Regions from separate parts of the Buttiauxella sp. AC142 genome, predicted to be linked through region 1. Evidence: predicted binding sites of a transcription regulator. Region 1 holds the regulator's gene; the other holds the start of a gene.

Region 1 (12,624 bases):
GTGAATCTGGGCATTTTGAACCAGAAAGGCTCGCTGTATGTTACTCGTCCGTCACTAAATGGTTACGTGACCACGCGTGAAGAGCTTGAGGAAGCCTGCAACGAACTGTTCTCGTTGATTGCCAGCGGCGTGATAAAAGTCGATGTGTCTGATAACCAGAAGTTTGCCTTGAGCGATGCCGCTCTGGCTCATACAACGCTGGAGAGTCGCAGCACACAAGGCTCTAGTTTACTGATTCCATAAAAGAATTTGGGCCTCCCGAGGGAAGCCCATTCTTTTTTTGTTCGCACGGTATGTAGGGTACAGCGCGATGAATTCGTATTTTCGCAACCCGTTAATAATGTCAGGTTTGGTAAATAATTGATATCCCACGACCCGCAAACTTAGCCAGAAAGATGCGAGGTTGTGATCAACTCCGCAATACCTGAGCAATCTGCCGGGTTATTACAAACAAAACCTAGCGTTTGTCGGCAACCAATGACAGTGCATGTTCTACAACATCAATTCCGGCACCCGCTTTATGGGCGTTTTCGCTCAGGTAACGACGCCACTGGCGCGCACCGGGGATCCCCTGGAACAGACCGAGCATATGGCGAGTGACATGGCCTAAGTAAGTGCCGTTTGCCAGTTCACGCTCGATGTACGGGTACATGGCGCGAACCGCCGCAACGGTGTCGACTTCTTGCGAGTCAATGCCAAAAATCTCACGATCAACCGCCGTCAGCAGGCCTGGGTTTTGATAGGCTTCGCGCCCAACCATCACGCCATCCATATGTTCGAGATGCGCTTTCGCTTCTTCCAGCGATTTGATACCGCCGTTAATCGACATCGTTAAATGCGGAAAATCACGCTTCAACTGGTAAACACGGGGGTAATCCAGCGGTGGAATTTCACGGTTTTCCTTCGGGCTTAAACCCGAAAGCCAGGCTTTACGGGCATGAATGATGAACATTTCACATTCGCCCTTCCCGGCAACCGTACCGATAAAATCACACAAAAATTCGTAACTGTCCTGGTCATCAATGCCGATACGCGTTTTGACGGTGACAGGGATAGATACCACGTCGCGCATCGCTTTAATGCAATCAGCAACGCGCTGAGCATCCGCCATCAGACATGCGCCGAACATACCGTTTTGCACCCGATCAGACGGGCAACCGACGTTCAGGTTAATTTCATCGTAGCCACGTTCTTCAGCCAGTTTCGCGCATTGTGCCAGCGCGGCCGGGTCACTTCCGCCTAATTGCAAAGCGATGGGATGCTCGTCTTCGCTGTACGCCAGATAATCCCCTTTGCCGTGAATAATCGCACCGGTGGTCACCATTTCGGTGTACAGCAGTGTCTGGCTTGATAACTGACGCAAGAAATAACGGCAGTGGCGATCGGTCCAGTCGAGCATCGGTGCAATAGAAAAACGATGTGGCTGGAAAGGAGTGTGGCTGATTTGTGAGGACATAGGCACTGGCGTTTACGGGCTACGGTTAAAAAAGGGTCGGTACTATAGCATAAAGCAGCGTCGGGACACCCGCTCGTCCCGACGGCTATTTTTATCAGAAGGTGACGCTAAGCTGTGCGCCTGCACCCCAGGTCTGGTCCTCGCCGTACAGCCCCATTAAATCGACATGCACGCGATTAAAGGGCGCGAAGCCAACACCGCCGGTAAAGACGTTGCTATCGTTTGCTTTAACATCTGCGCGATAGCCCGCCCGCACCGCAAGCCATGACAGCGGCGTAATTTCAGCACCGACCCCAACGTACTGCGAGTCTTCTTCGCTTTTGAAGCCTTTGGTTTCGGTGAGATCGCCATCGGCGCTAAGGGTAATGAGGTCGTTATGCCAGGAGACACCTGCGGTCACTAACGGACGAATTTGGTAAGTGTCTTTGTAGTTGACCGTCTCGCCGGTTCTGCCATTGGTGATCAAGATGTCTTTGGTATCAATGTCACGCGAAACCAGGTTCTGGCCGCTCAAACCTACCGTCCAGTTTTCGCCAAAATCGGCTGCCATGCCCGCATCGACGTTGAAACCCGTGTCGTCATTACGATAGCGGCTATTTTTCCAGTCGTTGCTGTCGTAGGAATAGATCGACGTGGTGTAGTTGTATAACCAGGTTTTTTGCAGCTTTGGCGTGATGCCAAAAGAGACCGGTACGCCACCAAGATCAAACTGTTTCGCCAGCGCCACGCCATAGTCGGAGACAATAGCGGCGCGGCCTGAGGCGGTGGAGTTCAGCTGGCTGGTAATAGCATCGGAGCCGTTAATAGCGGCGTCCAACGCCACGCCACCTGCAACAACATTAGAATTAGCGATGCCGTTGAGGTAATCAATATCTTGTTGATCAATAGAGGAACTGACGTGCGCACGCGCATAAGCTTTTGCAACAAATGCCACCGAAAGCACGTCATTCGGAATACTGACTGCGATGCTCGCCCCCGCTTTAGCGTTTGCGGTTTTCCCTTTCAGATCGTTTAGTTCACCAGCCAGATCGCCCGCCGCCCCCTGAAGCTGATTGAGCGATCCATTTGGATTTAAAAGGATATCCTGCAGGGTAAGATTGTCGAAAACGTTTTTGTATTGATCGACCGTATCGCTAATTTCATCAATCTGATCCTGCAGGTTATCTTTATCAGTAATTTGACCGCTGACCGCAGGCAGAATTACCGTTACCGTATCATCCTGCTTTGCTTTTGCCAGCAAGGCGGGGTTGGTGAGAACACCACTTCCGTAACTTCCGGAGGCAACACCCGTGCCCCCCATTGCATCACTACGTGCTTCAGCCCAGGTACCAGCCGCGAAGACCGGATTTGCCACAAATAAAGATGCAGCGCTAAGCGCCACCAAAGTTTTAATTTTTTTCATTCACCGCTCGTCTGTTGATCAGTTGTAATAACTAGCCCCCGCCAGTTATGACTGAACGCAGGCAGACTATTGCTGTGAATAAAAAGCTAAAAAGTGAGCTGTTTCGCCCATAGAAATCCTGTTTCTATCCATCAGGATTATCGGTTCAAAATTCCTTTGCAGACTTATTTATAGTTTACCGTTCGTTTTTCGGGAAGGCAGACCATCGTGCTGACCAAAGAATTGCGGTGGATGGTCAATCCAGCGATCTTTACGTTGTGCTGCATAAGAGGGGTTTAAGGGGTAGTAAATTCTGTTTTCCGCTTTATTGGCTTCGCCGACAATCAGCAGTCGCACTTCATGTTCGGTGTTATTAATAAAAGTATGGCAAACGCCTGTCCCTGCCGGGAAGCCGACACTATCTCCAGGTTCCAGCGCATAGAGGTGCCCGTTAATCCACACTTGCGGATGCCCTTCCAGGACATAAGCAAACTCTTCTTCACTGCTTTCGGCGTGCGGATAAGAAGTCCGGCGGCCAGGCAACAAGCGTTCATGATGTATTCCCAGGCGTGTTAAACCCAGTTTACGAGCCAGCGGTGCGCCAATGGAAAATAATTCAGTGCTATCGGGATAGGTTGAATCATCTTCACCTTCCAGTTCTTTCCAGTGGCGAATGCAATCAGGTTTATTCATAACAAACTCCGGGATAGTCATCTCAAAAGGATTTGACCAGAATGGCGCACCATTCGGCGTTTTTTACGCATTGTGGTAAAGTGTAGGGCTAATCTACAGGGGAATGCTGATGGACATCACGACTTCACAAAACGTGTTAGCGCAGGCTGAAAAACTATGCGAGCAGCGTAATGTGCGCCTGACGCCACAACGCCTTGAAGTACTGCGTTTGCTGACACAGCAGGCAGGTGCAATCAGCGCTTATGATTTGCTGGATTTACTGCGTGCCAGCGAACCGCAAGCTAAACCCCCGACGGTGTATCGTGCGCTCGATTTTCTTCTCGAACAAGGTTTTGTACACCGTGTAGAGTCAACCAACAGCTATGTTTTATGCCATCTTTTTGATCAACCGACTCACTCATCAGCCATGTTTATCTGCGACCGATGTGGCGCGGTGAAAGAACAGGGTGCGGAAGGCGTAGAAGATATTATGCAGCAGTTGGCAGCCGAGTTAGGCTTTGCTCTGCATCATAATGTTATTGAGGCGCATGGATTATGCAGTGCTTGTGCGGAGGTTGAAGCGTGTAGCCACCCGGAAGCCTGTGGGCATGACCATTCGATTCAGTCAAAGAAGAAGTCGCGTTAGGGGTATGGGTACGTCCGTGTACCTGGGCAGGGCTGAGAGTTAACACATCTGAGGGAAACTAATTACCAACGGTATTTGTTGCGAGTTTCCCAATCAACGACTTCTTCCTCTGCCTTATCCTTTTCATATCCATAACGTTCCTGGATTTTGCCGACAAGCTGATCGCGCTTCCCTTCAATGACGGTCATATCATCGTCAGTCAGTTTGCCCCATTTCTCTTTTACTGTGCCTTTGAACTGTTTCCAGTTACCGCCGATTTCGTCTTTATTCATAATAATATCCTCATCGTTCGGTGAAAAATTACTAACAAAAATTACCATCGTCCGGGTGCTTCCGTTTGGCTGACACCCTGTTTCTGCTGGACGTGGGAATAATTGTAGTCAAGGATATGGTGGTATGGGGAAAACTAAGAATGTTTAACCTAACGGCTTAATCTTGAACATTGTTAAACCAGGTATTTTTCTGCCAGTGGCGACGCCAGATCCATCCCAGCGACAAACCTCTTAGCGCAAGGAATACAGCTAACGAAAGCCACAACCCGTGGTTGCCTAAATACGGTACGGTAAACATCGACAGGCCAAAGCCCAACGCCGCGACAGCCATGCTATTGCGCATTTCAGTCCCTCGAGTTGCGCCTATAAACATGCCATCGAGCAAATAGCACCACACGCCGACAACGGGTAAAATTATCTGCCAATACAAATAGATATCCGCTTGCCGTTGCAGCTCAGCAATTGAGGTCAAAAGGGAAACAATTTGCTCACCCAATAAGGCATAAACGGCGGCGAATGCCAGTGCGACTAAACCGGCCTGGCGACATGCAGCCCCCCAGACTTCGAGTAATTGCCCCCGATTTTTTGCCCCATAAGCCTGCCCGGAATGTGCCTCAACGGCATAAGCAAAACCATCGAGCGCGTAAGCGGTGAAGGTCAGCAACGTCATTAGTACCGCATTCACCGCGACGATTTCGCTACCCAAACGCGCGCCAAAGATGGTCACGGAGGCAAAACAGATCTGTAATAACAGCGAGCGGAGCATGATGTCGCGGTTAAGCGCCAACAAACGCCGAACATTACCGCGCCACGCCTGTTTGAGCATTTCACCACTGATTCCACGCAGGCCCATGACCTTTTTCACCATGAGCAAGCCGATGATAAATGTGGCGTATTCAGCCGTGACAGTAGCGAGTGCCGCCCCCTGAACATTCATATGCAGCCCCATCACCAGCCACACGTCGAGCACAATATTCAGAACGTTACCGACCACTAACAAAATAACCGGCGCGCGTGCGTATTGAACGCCCAGCAACCAGCCGAGCAAGACCAAATTAGCCAGGGAGGCCGGGGCGCTTAACCAACGAATCTCAAGAAAACGTTGCGCCTGAAAGAGCACGTCCTGATTACCGCCGACAATACGCAGAGCCAGCGAGATTAGTGGTTCGCGCAGCAAGACAATGGCAATACCCGCTCCGAGTGCCAGCAATAAAGGCTGAACCAGTGCGCGAGCTAAAGCGGAGGGGTTGTTTGCGCCAAAGGCCTGGGCGGTTAAGCCGGTGGTACTCATGCGCAGAAAGAGCAATAACATAAACAGGAAGCTGGTTGCCGTCGCTCCAATCGCGACACCACCGAGATAAACAGGACTATCCAGATGACCAATAACAGCCGTATCGACAAGGCCAAGCAGCGGGACGGTAATGTTGGAGAAAATCATGGGTAAAGCGAGGCGCCAGAGCGCACGATCCGCTGTGGAGAATAATTGCATGACCTCTCCTGAAGGAGATCAAAGAGAATTAAGACAGTGATGCGTACTTAAATACGCATCACCTAAAGAGATTTTACAGCCAGTCGCCGTTGCGAATAACCCCAACAGCCAGCCCTTCAATCGAGAAGTTATGCTCGCGCAGGTCAACCACTATCGGCTCGAATTCGCTGTTTTCTGGCAGCAGATGAACGGTATTCCCTTGCTGTTTCAAACGTTTAACGGTCACTTCATCATCAATGCGCGCAACCACAACCTGGCCGTTACGCACATCCTGAGTTTTATGCACCGCCAGTAAATCACCGTCCATAATACCGATGTCTTTCATAGACATCCCGCTGACGCGCAGCAGGAAGTCGGCATTCGGTTTGAACAATGAAGGATCTACCTGGTAATGGCCTTCGATATGCTGCTGCGCAAGGAGTGGTTCACCCGCAGCGACGCGCCCAACCAGCGGGATACCAGTGATCTCTTCCACCAGCAAACGAATGCCACGCGAAGCGCCGGAAACAATCTCAATCACGCCTTTACGGGCGAGAGCTTTTAAATGTTCTTCAGCAGCGTTCGGAGAACGGAACCCCAGACGTTGAGCAATCTCGGCACGTGTCGGTGGCATGCCGGTCTGGCTGATATGATCCCGAATAAGATCAAACACCTCTTGCTGCCTGGTAGTTAACGCTTTCATTCCGCCCCCTGGGTGTTTATACAGTTATGCTGTGAGTATATACAGTTAAAGGCGAATTTGGAACCACAAATTGAGCAAAAAACCAGGCACTTAACTATTCTGGAAAGACTATCGCAAATGCTGCCAAAGCAGCGTGACCCAGGTAATTACTGCAAGGATAATGGCGATTAATACAGCGGCTGAGCCCATATCTTTTGCTCGCCCGGAAAGCTCGTGATAGTCAGTACCAACACGGTCAACGAGGGCCTCAATAGCGCTATTGAGGATTTCGACAATCATCACCAACACCACTGAACCAATCAGTAAAATACGGGTAATAGGGTCAACATCTAACCAGCAGGCAATAGCAATGGCGATGACAGCCGAAACGCCCTCCTGGCGGAAAGCAGCTTCGTTGATCCAGGCCGCTTTTAGCCCTTTCCATGAATAGCCTGCAGCTTTGATAATACGGGTAAGTCCAGTGGTACTACTCGCCATTTTGGGCAACCTTTTCAAATTATTTGCATCAATGCTTGTCAAAATTATAACGCCACAGAAATCTGGGTCAGATTCTGATATTCTTGCGGCGAATTTGCATCATTAACCTGAGGCTTTACATCGTTTATGTCAGGCTGGCCAAGAATCTACTACAAATTACTTAATTTACCATTAGGCGTTCTGGTAAAGAGCAAGTCTATTCCGGCAGATCCACAAGCCGAACTGGGCTTAGATCCCACACGTCCAATAATGTACGTGCTGCCCTATAACTCAAAGGCGGACTTATTAACGCTGCGCGCTCAATGCCTCGCGCATAACTTGCCCGACCCTCTCGAGCCGTTAGAAATCGACGGAGCGGTGCTGCCGCGCTATGTCTTTATCCATGGTGGGCCGCGTGTATTCACTTATTACACGCCGAAAGAAGAGTCGATCAAGCTGTTCCATGATTACCTCGATTTACACCGTAGCAATCCAAATCTGGACGTGCAGATGGTGCCTGTTTCGGTCATGTTTGGCCGTTCACCGGGGCGCGAAAAAGGCGAAGTGAATCCGCCATTAAGAATGCTCAACGGCATTCAAAAATTCTTCGCCGTCTCCTGGCTTGGGCGCGACAGCTTTGTGCGTTTTTCCGCACCGGTTTCGCTGCGCCAGATGGCAACCGATCACGGCACAGATAAAAAAATCGCTCAGAAACTGGCGCGAGTGGCACGTATGCACTTCGCTCGCCAGCGTTTAGCGACTGTTGGCCCGCGTCTGCCGGTGCGTCAGGATCTGTTTAACAAACTTCTGGCATCAAAAGCTATCGCTCGCGCGGTAGAAGACGAAGCGCGTAGCAAGAAAATCTCCCATGAAAAAGCACAGCAAAATGCTGTCGCGCTGATGGAAGAGATTGCCGCCAACTTCTCTTATGAAGCCGTTCGTTTGACCGACCGCGTGTTAGGACTGACGTGGAACCGTTTGTACCAGGGCATTAACGTTCACAACGCTGAGCGTGTGCGCCAACTGGCTCATGACGGCCATGAGATTGTCTATGTGCCCTGCCACCGCAGCCACATGGACTACATGCTGCTGTCTTACGTGCTTTATCACCAGGGGCTAGTTCCTCCGCACATCGCGGCGGGTATCAACCTGAATTTCTGGCCAGCAGGCCCGATTTTCCGTCGCCTGGGAGCGTTCTTTATTCGCCGTACCTTTAAAGGCAGCAAACTCTATTCCACCGTGTTCCGTGAATATCTTGGCGAGCTGTTTAGCCGTGGCTATTCCGTTGAATATTTTGTGGAAGGTGGGCGTTCCCGTACCGGGCGTTTGCTTGATCCGAAAACCGGCACGCTGTCGATGACCATTCAGGCCATGCTGCGCGGTGGTACTCGTCCAATTACATTGGTGCCAATTTACATTGGCTACGAGCATGTAATGGAAGTGGGGACTTACGCCAAAGAACTGCGTGGAGCGACCAAAGAGAAAGAGAGCTTTATGCAGATGGTGCGCGGGCTGAGCAAGCTGCGTAATCTCGGCCAGGGCTATGTGAACTTCGGCGAACCGATGCCGTTGATGACATTCCTCAATCAACGTGTTCCTGAGTGGCGTGATTCAATCGATCCAATCGAAGCGATTCGCCCGGCGTGGCTGACGCCAACGGTCAATGAAATTGCTGCCGAGCTGATGGTGCGTATCAACAATGCAGGGGCGGCAAATGCCATGAACCTGTGTTGTACCGCATTACTCGCTTCGCGTCAGCGTTCACTTACTCGTGAACAATTGACCGAGCAGCTCAACTGCTACCTGAGCCTGTTGCGTAATGTGCCGTATTCACCAGATGCGACCACGCCAGACCAGCCAGCAGAAGCGCTGATTGAACACGCGTTGCAAATGAACAAGTTTGAAGTAGAGAAAGATACTATCGGTGACATCATCATTCTGCCGCGTGAGCAGGCGGTACTGATGACTTATTACCGTAACAACATTTTGCATATGTTGGTGTTGCCTTCTCTACTGGCCGCGATTATCACGCAGCATCGCCACATTTCACGCGGAGAGCTTCTGCGTCAGGTCGAATTACTCTACCCGATGCTGAAAGCTGAGCTTTTCCTGCGCTGGGAGAAGGCGCAGCTTGTCAGTGAAATGGATGCGCTGCTCAATGAGATGGTTCGTCAGGAACTGATTACTCTTGCGGGTGATGAAGTGCTGATTAACCCGGCTCGTTCACGCACTATGCAGCTTCTGGCTGCGGGTGTTCGTGAAACGCTGCAACGTTATGCGATTACTTTCTGGCTGTTGAGCGCTAATCCATCCATCAACCGCGGGACACTGGAGCGCGAAAGCCGCACCGTTGCCCAGCGCTTGTCTGTTTTGCATGGTATTAACGCACCGGAGTTCTTTGATAAAGCCGTGTTCACCTCGCTGGTGTTAACCCTGCGTGATGAAGGCTATATCAGCGATACCGGAGATGCGGAGCCAACCGAAACCATGAAGGTCTACCAGATGCTGGCAGAGCTGATCATGCCGGATGTGCGTTTGACGATTGAAAGTGCGACGTCGCAGGCTGCGACTGAGTAATGCCCTCACCCTAACCCTCTCCCACAGGAGAGGGTATTGCCCGGTTTTCTCCTTCTCCCTTGGGGAGAAGGCCGGATGAGGGACATGTTTTAGAAGTGCAGGTAACTCAGCACCAGACCAATAAACAACACCAGCCCAACGTAGTTATTATTCAGGAATGCGCGGAAACAGGCGTCGCGATCGCGGTTCGCAGTCAGACGTTGTTGATGGATAAATAGCGCGCCCGCCAGAGCAATCGACCAGTAAAACGCTCCACCCAACCCGTTCAGCCAGCCAATCACCGCCAGCAGTACCATCACTGTAATCTGCAAAATGCCGATGATCAGATTGTCATAGCGCCCGAACAGTATCGCCGTGGATTTAATGCCAATTTTTAAATCATCATCGCGATCGACCATCGCGTATTGCGTGTCGTAAGCCACGGCCCAGCAGATATTGGTCAAAAACATCAGCCAGCAACTCAGCGGTACAGATTCACTCACCGCCGCAAATGCCATTGGAATTGACCAACCGAATGCCGCACCTAACACCACCTGTGGCAGGTGGGTATAGCGTTTCATAAACGGGTAAACCCAGGCTAATGCCAGCCCCGCTACCGATAACAAAATTGTCATGGTATTGAGTGTCAGCACCAGTAAAAACGACAGCAGAACCAACACAGCAAATAAGATGCGTGCTTCTTTCTCGCTGACTGCCCCACTAGGCAGTGGCCGGTGCGCAGTGCGTTTGACATGCCCATCAAATTTACGATCGGCGTAGTCGTTTACCACGCAGCCCGCAGCTCGCATCATCCAGACGCCAGCGATGAACACACATAAAATGGTCAGCGGCGGCACACCCGGTGTCGCTAACCACAACGCCCATAACGTGGGCCATAGCAATAAAAGCGAGCCAATCGGCTTATCAAGCCGCATCAGGCGTTGATAGGCCTGCCATTTGCCCTGTTTCAGACTCCACTCCATTATTTTTCCTCTACATACAGCGGGGATGCGGGGAGAAACAGCTCGGTCAACACTAATGGTTTTCCGGCTAATCTCAGGCGGGAACGACGCCCCCACAGCTCCTCATTGCGGCCAATCTCAATGAAATCCCGTGTCAGGGAAGATGCACTAAACAGGTAACGCCCAAGAGGTGTGGTTCCGAGTTGCTGCAATGCAAGCTCTGGCCCCTCGAGGGTAGATTCAGGAACGATGGTACGCCCTAAAAGCCAGGGTTCATCATCGCCGCAGAGCATGATTTCACGCAACCAGTAACGTTTGGCTTCAGGCAGCAAATCAGCTTCAGGAATATCGGCACGCGAATCGAAAAAACCTTCACGCACAATACGCACGCTGACACGCGAGCAATATTGTTCAAAGCGCTTGGTCATTGAATCTTCAAGCAACAACCAGTCAAGAAGCGATGCACTCAGCCCCTCGGGGATCGTAGCCTCAAAGCGTAAGGCGCGCAGTGGCGAAAGCGCGTCAGACATGTGAATTTCTCCGAAACAAAACCGAAAATCATTGTAACGCAGAATAGGTATAGCGGGGCAGGAAAAGCACAACAAGCGTTTAACAACGCCGAGTCAACTTGAAGGATGAAGAAGGAAAAAAGGTGCGCCCGCAGGCGCACCAAACCTCAAACATCAGCACTGCGGGGAGACGGTCACCCCTTGCCTTTTACACTGCTGATAAAAGTTTTACGGGCAGTCGTCGATCCCAGGCGTTCAGCTTCGTCGAGCAGTTTCAGGGCTTTGTCTACATCGCCTTTCGCTACGGCATCTTTGATTGCCTGGTTGAAGTACGTTTCTGTGTCACTTAGCACTGGCTCAGATTTCTTGGCTGGCGTGGGTGCCGCTACTGGTGCGGCAACGGCTACCGGGGCAACGTAGGTTGCGGCTGGCGCTGCGGTATTACCCACAGTAACCGGGCCTGGGCCTGATGAACCAAATAACGGCCCAACCAGAATGCTGGAGTTTGAAGAGGTTTTGACTTTCACTTTCAAGAGACCGTCGGTGGTATGGCGGGCAATCGGGTCTGGAATATCCGGTACAGCGTTACCCGTGCCTTTTGCATAGGCTTTTGCCGGGTCGAGCATTTTGGTGGTTTGCTGTGTGTCTTTGTTGGTGGTGAACACTAACAAATAGAGTTTTTGCTGCCCCAATGCTGGCGTCAGCTTAATCGTCCCTTCCAGGCGATCGGCGGACATCACGCCCGGTTCCTGGTAGGTAAAGTAGCTTGACGGGAAATAAGCCGCGGGCGTCATATTCTGGTCAAGAACCAGTACGTTCGGCGCAAATACCGTGTTTTTACTGATTTCACTAGTGAGCGTGATGGTCAATTCACCAATATTTGCAGGCACACTATAAGCCGCGACCGGGCCAGTAATATCACCTGCGCTCAGGCTCTGACCACTGGTAGCCAGTGTGGTGGTTAATGTTTTTGATTGATCGACGGGCGTCCACTGTAGCTGTTGTAACGCTGAACTCGGCACTGCTGGCGCCGCAGAAATGTCTTGTGGAACGATATTCACATCAGCCAGGCTCACTGCGGGAATGCTGGCGAGCAGCCCTGCGGAAAGGCAGAGTGCGAGGAGACTTTTTTTCATTTTCATTGTTATAAACCTCGAATGGAAAGTCGGTGGAAAGTTGGCCAGGCAATAGCCCTTTCCACCTGAAACAAGCATTGGCATACAAGGGTAATAACAAGGGGTTCAGTGGCGAGCCCCTTATCACTTCTTACTTTAAGCTACTGCTGTATTACCACCAGATTTCCATCTGGGCACCGAAGGAGAACTCGTCGTTGTCGCCACGGCTGGTAGAGAACGTACCGTTGCCGGTAGAATCAGCGATAGCAAAGCGAGTTGAGTCGCCGTTGGCATCTTTAGCGTAACCCCATTTCTCATCCCACTTCGCGTAGGTTGCGAAGACACGCAGTGCCGGACGGGACCAGATGCTGTCGCCTGCCTGCCATTGTTGTGCCAGGGTAATTTTGTATTGACCATTATGATCGCCA
Region 2 (5,843 bases), 4.7 Mb from region 1:
TTATTTTCTTCTCCGTACCAATGTATGACCTTCACTCATTATATATGCATGACGAAATTATCGTTTACCATACTAAAGCTATAGCTGGGGCAGCAGGAATTCCTGTTTATGTCTACGGTATATTCCTGGGTCTTCGCGTACTTGTCACAAAAGGGATAAAGCCGCCCACCACCCAAACAGCAATTGGTATTATCCTTACACCATTCATTGCGTTTGTAACCCTTTCAGGCTTCATTATCGCATTCCTAATCCCCATCGGATTAATGTTTTCACCTTATAGTAATTGCCCGCAAGAAAAACTCGGCAATTATTATGTCACTGACTTAGAACTCTGTAAGACCATCGAACCCAGAAACTGGAAGATAGAGAAAAAGCAATAATGCCGAATGAGGCTGTGCTTATCCGGCATACACGTTTAAATTTTGTAGGGTGGATAAGCGCCAGCGTCATCCACCGTTTTACTTAAGCGTTACGCAGATTCTGTGCCGCTTTCACCATGTTTGCCAGTGCCTGGCGAGTTTCCGTCCAGCCACGGGTTTTAAGACCGCAGTCCGGGTTCACCCACAAACGTTCTGCCGGAACAGACTCTGCCGCTTTCCTTAGCAGAGCTTCAATCCATTCCACGCTCGGCACATTCGGTGAGTGAATGTCATATACGCCCGGCCCGATTTCATTCGGGTATTCAAACTCTTTAAATGACTCCAGCAGGTCCATATCGGAACGCGAGGTTTCGATGGTGATCACGTCTGCATCCAGCGCTGCAATAGAATCCATGATGTCATTGAACTCGCAGTAACACATATGCGTGTGGATTTGCGTGTCGTCTCGTACCACGGCAGCGTTCAGGCGGAAGGCTTCCACACCCCATCCCAGATACGCCTGCCAGTCGGAACGACGCAGCGGTAAACCTTCGCGCAGTGCCGGTTCATCAATCTGAATGATGCCGATACCTGCTGCTTCCAGATCTGCCACTTCGTCGCGCAGCGCTAATGCGATTTGCTTAGCGATAGTTTCACGGCTCACATCTTCGCGCGGGAACGACCAGCACAAAATGGTCACCGGACCAGTCAGCATGCCTTTTACCGGTTTGTCGGTCAGGGATTGCGCGTATTTCGCCCATTCCACGGTAATCGCTTCCGGGCGGCTGATGTCACCAATCACTACCGGTGGTTTCACACAGCGGGAACCGTAACTCTGCACCCAACCATTTTGCGTAAATACGAAACCGTCGAGATGCTCGCCGAAATACTCCACCATGTCGTTACGTTCCGCTTCACCATGCACCAGCACGTCCAGACCTAAGCGTTCCTGTTCAGCAACGGCTTGTTTGATATGTTCGGCGATACCGGTGCGATAGTTATTCGCATCCAGGTTACCTTTTTTGAACTCCAGGCGCAGGCCACGAATTTCCGTCGTTTGCGGGAATGAACCGATAGTCGTTGTCGGCCAGGTCGGGAGATTGAAGCGCTGGCGCTGTGCCACGGCACGATCGGCGTAGTCACTCTGGCGTTGGCTGTCTTGCGCCGTAATGGTCGCCAGACGTTTGCCAACTGCCGCATTATGGACACGCTGTGAATGGCGGCGAGCCTGAATTGGCGCACTCCACTCAACTAGTTTTTCAGTGTTGCCGCTGTTCAGGGCTTCGGTCAACAAAGACAACTCGGCACATTTTTGCAGCGCGAAGGCAAACCAGCTTTTTACTTCTGCATCCAGACGGGTTTCAACGCTCAGGTCGATTGGGCTATGTAACAGCGAGCAAGAAGAGGCAACCCAAAGATCACGTTTGCCCACCAGACCCTGCAGTTGCGCATATTTCTCCGTTAAATCAGCACGCCAGACGTTACGGCCATTAATCACACCCGCCGATAGCAGCCAGTTGGCTGGCAGTTGCTGATGCAGCGCGTTGATATCGTCTTTGCCATGCACGAAGTCGACGTGCAAACCCTGAACGGGCAGCGCCGTAATCGTATTCAGATTGGGCGTCACGCCTTCAAAATAGGTGGTCAAGAGCAGTTTAACGTTACCCGCCAGTGCATCGTAAGCCGGTTGGAACGCATCCAGCCACTTTTGCGGTAACTCCAGCACCAATGCAGGTTCGTCGATTTGCACCCATTCGATGCCGCGTTTTGCCAGGTCAGCCAGCACCTGTTGGTAAACCGGCAGAATATCTTTCAGCAAGCTCAGGCGGTCAAACGGCTCGCCTTTCACTTTACCCAGCCATAGATAAGTGACCGGGCCAAGCAGCACAGGTTTTACGTTATGGCCGAGTGCCAGCGCTTCGTCTACTTCATCCAGCAGCTGTGTCCATGTCAGTTTGAACTGCTGGCCTTTGGTGAATTCCGGGACCATGTAGTGGTAGTTAGTGTTGAACCATTTGGTCATTTCAGCGGCTGCGGCTGGCTCACCAGTGGGTGCACGGCCACGGCCCAGACGGAATAAAGTGTCGATATCGACGCTGCCGTCCGCGTTCTGATGACGAGCCGGCACATTGCCAAGCAGCAAGCTGGTGGTCAGAACGTGATCGTACCAGGCGAAATCGCCCACTGGCAGCAGTTCCACACCAGCTTCTTTTTGTTGTTCCCAGTGGCGAGCACGCAGTTCGCGGCCCACCGCCAGCAATTCTTCCTGAGTGGAGTTGCCTGCCCAGTAGCTTTCTTGTGCTTTTTTCAGTTCGCGACGCAGGCCAACACGTGGGAAGCCGAGGGTGTGATTAAGTATTGTCATGTTATGCCCTTGAGGAATTTTTCGTATTTAGCCATCCAGATGTTTACACCGCCATCTTGCAAATGTACTGTATATTCCTCAAGCGCAATTTGCTCATGCCGAAGTGAAGGACTTTCATGATCGAGATCAAACACCTGCGGACGCTCCAGGCGTTACGAAATTGCGGCTCTTTAGCCGCCGCCGCCGCCGCGTTGCATCAAACCCAATCGGCGCTCTCTCATCAGTTCAGCGATCTGGAGCAGCGGCTTGGGTTCCGCCTGTTTGTCCGTAAAAGTCAGCCACTACGGTTTACGCCGCAGGGCGAGGTGCTACTGCAATTGGCTGAACAAGTGTTACCGCAGATAAGCCGCGCGCTACAGGCCTGTAACGAACCACACCAGACCCGGCTTCGCATCGCAATCGAATGCCATAGCTGTATTCAGTGGCTGACGCCCGCGCTGGAAAACTTCCATAAAACCTGGCCGCAGGTGGATCTGGATTTCAAATCTGGCGTGACGTTCGACCCGCAGCCTGCTCTGCAACAAAGTGAGCTGGATATCGTGTTAACGTCTGACATCCTGCCGCGCAGCGGTCTGCACTATTCGCCGATGTTTGATTATGAAGTGCGCCTGGTGCTGGCCACGGATCACCCGCTGGCGAATAAAACGCGTATTGAGCCGGAAGATTTGAGCAGCGAAACGTTATTGATTTACCCGGTCCAGCGCCAACGTCTGGATATCTGGCGGCATTTCCTGCAACCAGCGGGCGTAAGTCCGTCGCTGAAAAGTGTCGATAACACGTTGTTGTTGATTCAGATGGTGTCGGCACGCATGGGAATTGCCGCGCTGCCGCATTGGGTAGTGGAGAATGTTGAACGCCAGGGTCTGGTTGTGACCAAAACCCTGGGTGAAGGACTGTGGAGCCGGTTGTACGCAGCCGTGCGCGATGGCGAGCAGCGTCAACCGGTGACGGAAGCCTTTATTCGCTCGACGCGTTCACACGCTTGCGAGCATCTGCCGTTTGTGAAGAACGCGGAGCGACCCAATGGCGATGTACCCATAGCGAAGCCATTATCACCGACCCACCAATAATAAAACTCGGCCAGTGGGGTTGCTCTTGCCAGATGGCGAGGTTAACCAGCAGCCCCGCCGGAACATGCACGTTGTTCATGATGCCGAGCGTGCCCGCATCCACCTGCGTGGCACCGTAGTTCCACATGAAGTACCCCAATCCTGACGCGACAACCCCAAGCCACACCAGAATGCCCCATTGCAGATTTGTCGTCGGCAGTTTTTGCGGGTTCCCAAGCGCAAACCAGGCTGTTACAGCCACGACTGCCGCCCCGAGGTAGAACCACGAAAATGCGCAACGTTGCGGCATCGGGCGCGTTTCCATCAGGCGTTTATAACCCACCATCCCGATGGCGAAACAGATGTTTGCGCCCTGCACCAGTAACAGTCCAATCCAGAAGTGATCGCTGACTTTGTCGTACCGAATAATCGCCGCGCCAATCACCGCCAACCCGGCGCTTAACGCATAGCCCCAGCGCAGTTTGTTGCCACTGATCAGGTCGTAAATCAGCGTGACGTAAAGTGGCGTCATTACCGTAAACAGCAGGAATTCAGAAACGGTGAGGTAGAGATAAGCCTGGAAGCTAAACAGGTACATCACACCGAGTTGTAACGCGCCCACCAGCATGTACAGCAACAGCGTTTTCGCGCTGTAGCCTTTGAAGCGCAGGAACGGCAGGAACACTAATGCCGCAAGTCCGACGCGCATCAGCACGGAAAAATAGCTGTCGACATGCCCGGCAAGGTATTCGCCAATCAGGCTAAAAGAGAAGGCCCACAGAATGGTGGTGATGATGAGTAACGGCACGATGAAGTCTCAACTACAGGCAATTTATTCACCATTGTAGCGAAGGGTATGAACCGGAGCTGAACTATTTGGTTGACGAGTGGTGATTTATTCACCACTCTATTTCACGAATCAATCTTTACCGAGGAACATCTTACGCAGGTAATGTGGAACCGCGTTATCCGCGTTGGTGCCGATGACTTCCAGTTCTGGCAGCAAGTCTTTCAGGCGCTGGTGAGCGTTGCCCATGATGCAGCCTTTGCCCGCCATGCTGAGCATTTCAGCGTCGTTCATGCCGTCGCCAAAGGAAATGCAGTCTTTCAGGCCGTAGCCCATCGCTTTGGATACTGCTTCCAGCGCATGGCCTTTTGACACGCCACCTGCCATCACTTCCAGGCAAGTCAGCGTCGAGAAACTCACGTTCACGCGATCGCCCCAGCGAGCGAGCAACGCTTGCTCCAGCGGCAGCAATTTTTCGTGAGAATCACAGGTGAAGAACACTTTGCTGACGCCATCGGCTTCCAGCAAACCTGGCTCAAACAGGCTGTAGTTAAACACGGCTTCTTTAAAATACTTCATCTCCTCAGGACGATGGCGGTTCATAAACCACTGATCGCCGCGATAGACGTTGGTCACGATATCTTGATTGGTATGCACGACACCAAAGAGATCCTGAGCGATGTCATGGTCGAGATCGTGGCTGAACACCAGGTTGCCGTCAGTATCATGCACGCGCGCGCCGTTAGAGGTGATCATGTAGGCTTTGATTTCGAGGTTATCGCGAATTTGCCCCACGTCGATATGGTGGCGACCCGTTGCGAAGACGAAATTAACTCCTTCAGCAGTGAGCAGTTTCAGCGTTTCTTTTGCATACGGAGTAAGAAGGTGATCGGGGGACAGCAACGTGCCATCTAAGTCAGACGCAACGACATGGTACATAGGATTTGGAACCTCTGGTGTTTAAGTCGGTATTTAGTTATGCCTATCAAAAAAAGCGATGATGGCATTCAGCGCTTCGGTCCGCATATCGTCCTTTTCGAACAGGATCTCATGATACGCACCGTTTATGACGTAAGGTGTTTCCCCCTCACAAGGGTTGCCCGCCGCGGCTCGAATTTCACAGAATTGGTCATGGGCGCGGTTGTCCACCACACGTTCCTCTTCTGCCTGCAGGATAAAAATCGGCGTGGTGATAGCAGTGGCTCCCGCTAAAACCTGTTCTCCTGCGAGTATCCCTTCTCTTACCCAATGATTCGTTGGCCCGCCCACCCGCAATGCTGGCT

Evidence for each region. Region 1 encodes LexA, which represses DNA repair genes until DNA is damaged. Its sites were predicted from a motif close to TNCTGTATGTACATACAGNA; they were not measured.
Region 2: the regulator LexA is predicted to act here: its motif matches at 2,790-2,809, upstream of metR (HTH-type transcriptional regulator MetR).

What each region holds. Positions count from the first base shown of each region.
Region 1 is NZ_CEEDCH010000001.1:29,050-41,673, reverse strand. Features, by position in the region: gene AC0IWZ_RS00185 (NADPH:quinone reductase) at 1-243, shown strand, start outside; gene dusA (tRNA dihydrouridine(20/20a) synthase DusA) at 458-1,456, opposite strand; gene AC0IWZ_RS00175 (conjugal transfer protein TraF) at 1,551-2,858, opposite strand; gene AC0IWZ_RS00170 (cupin domain-containing protein) at 3,027-3,530, opposite strand; gene zur (zinc uptake transcriptional repressor Zur) at 3,640-4,155, shown strand; gene AC0IWZ_RS00160 (CsbD family protein) at 4,218-4,427, opposite strand; gene dinF (MATE family efflux transporter DinF) at 4,585-5,916, opposite strand; gene lexA (transcriptional repressor LexA) at 5,990-6,598, opposite strand; gene AC0IWZ_RS00145 (diacylglycerol kinase) at 6,707-7,075, opposite strand; gene plsB (glycerol-3-phosphate 1-O-acyltransferase PlsB) at 7,202-9,631, shown strand; gene ubiA (4-hydroxybenzoate octaprenyltransferase) at 9,721-10,593, opposite strand; gene ubiC (chorismate lyase) at 10,593-11,102, opposite strand; gene malM (maltose operon protein MalM) at 11,276-12,223, opposite strand; gene AC0IWZ_RS00120 (maltoporin) at 12,369-12,624, opposite strand, start outside.
Region 2 is NZ_CEEDCH010000001.1:4,762,104-4,767,946, reverse strand. Features, by position in the region: gene AC0IWZ_RS22245 (hypothetical protein) at 1-380, shown strand, start outside; gene metE (5-methyltetrahydropteroyltriglutamate--homocysteine S-methyltransferase) at 463-2,724, opposite strand; gene metR (HTH-type transcriptional regulator MetR) at 2,841-3,794, shown strand; gene AC0IWZ_RS22230 (carboxylate/amino acid/amine transporter) at 3,682-4,581, opposite strand; gene yigL (sugar/pyridoxal phosphate phosphatase YigL) at 4,693-5,499, opposite strand; gene pldB (lysophospholipase L2) at 5,533-5,843, opposite strand, start outside.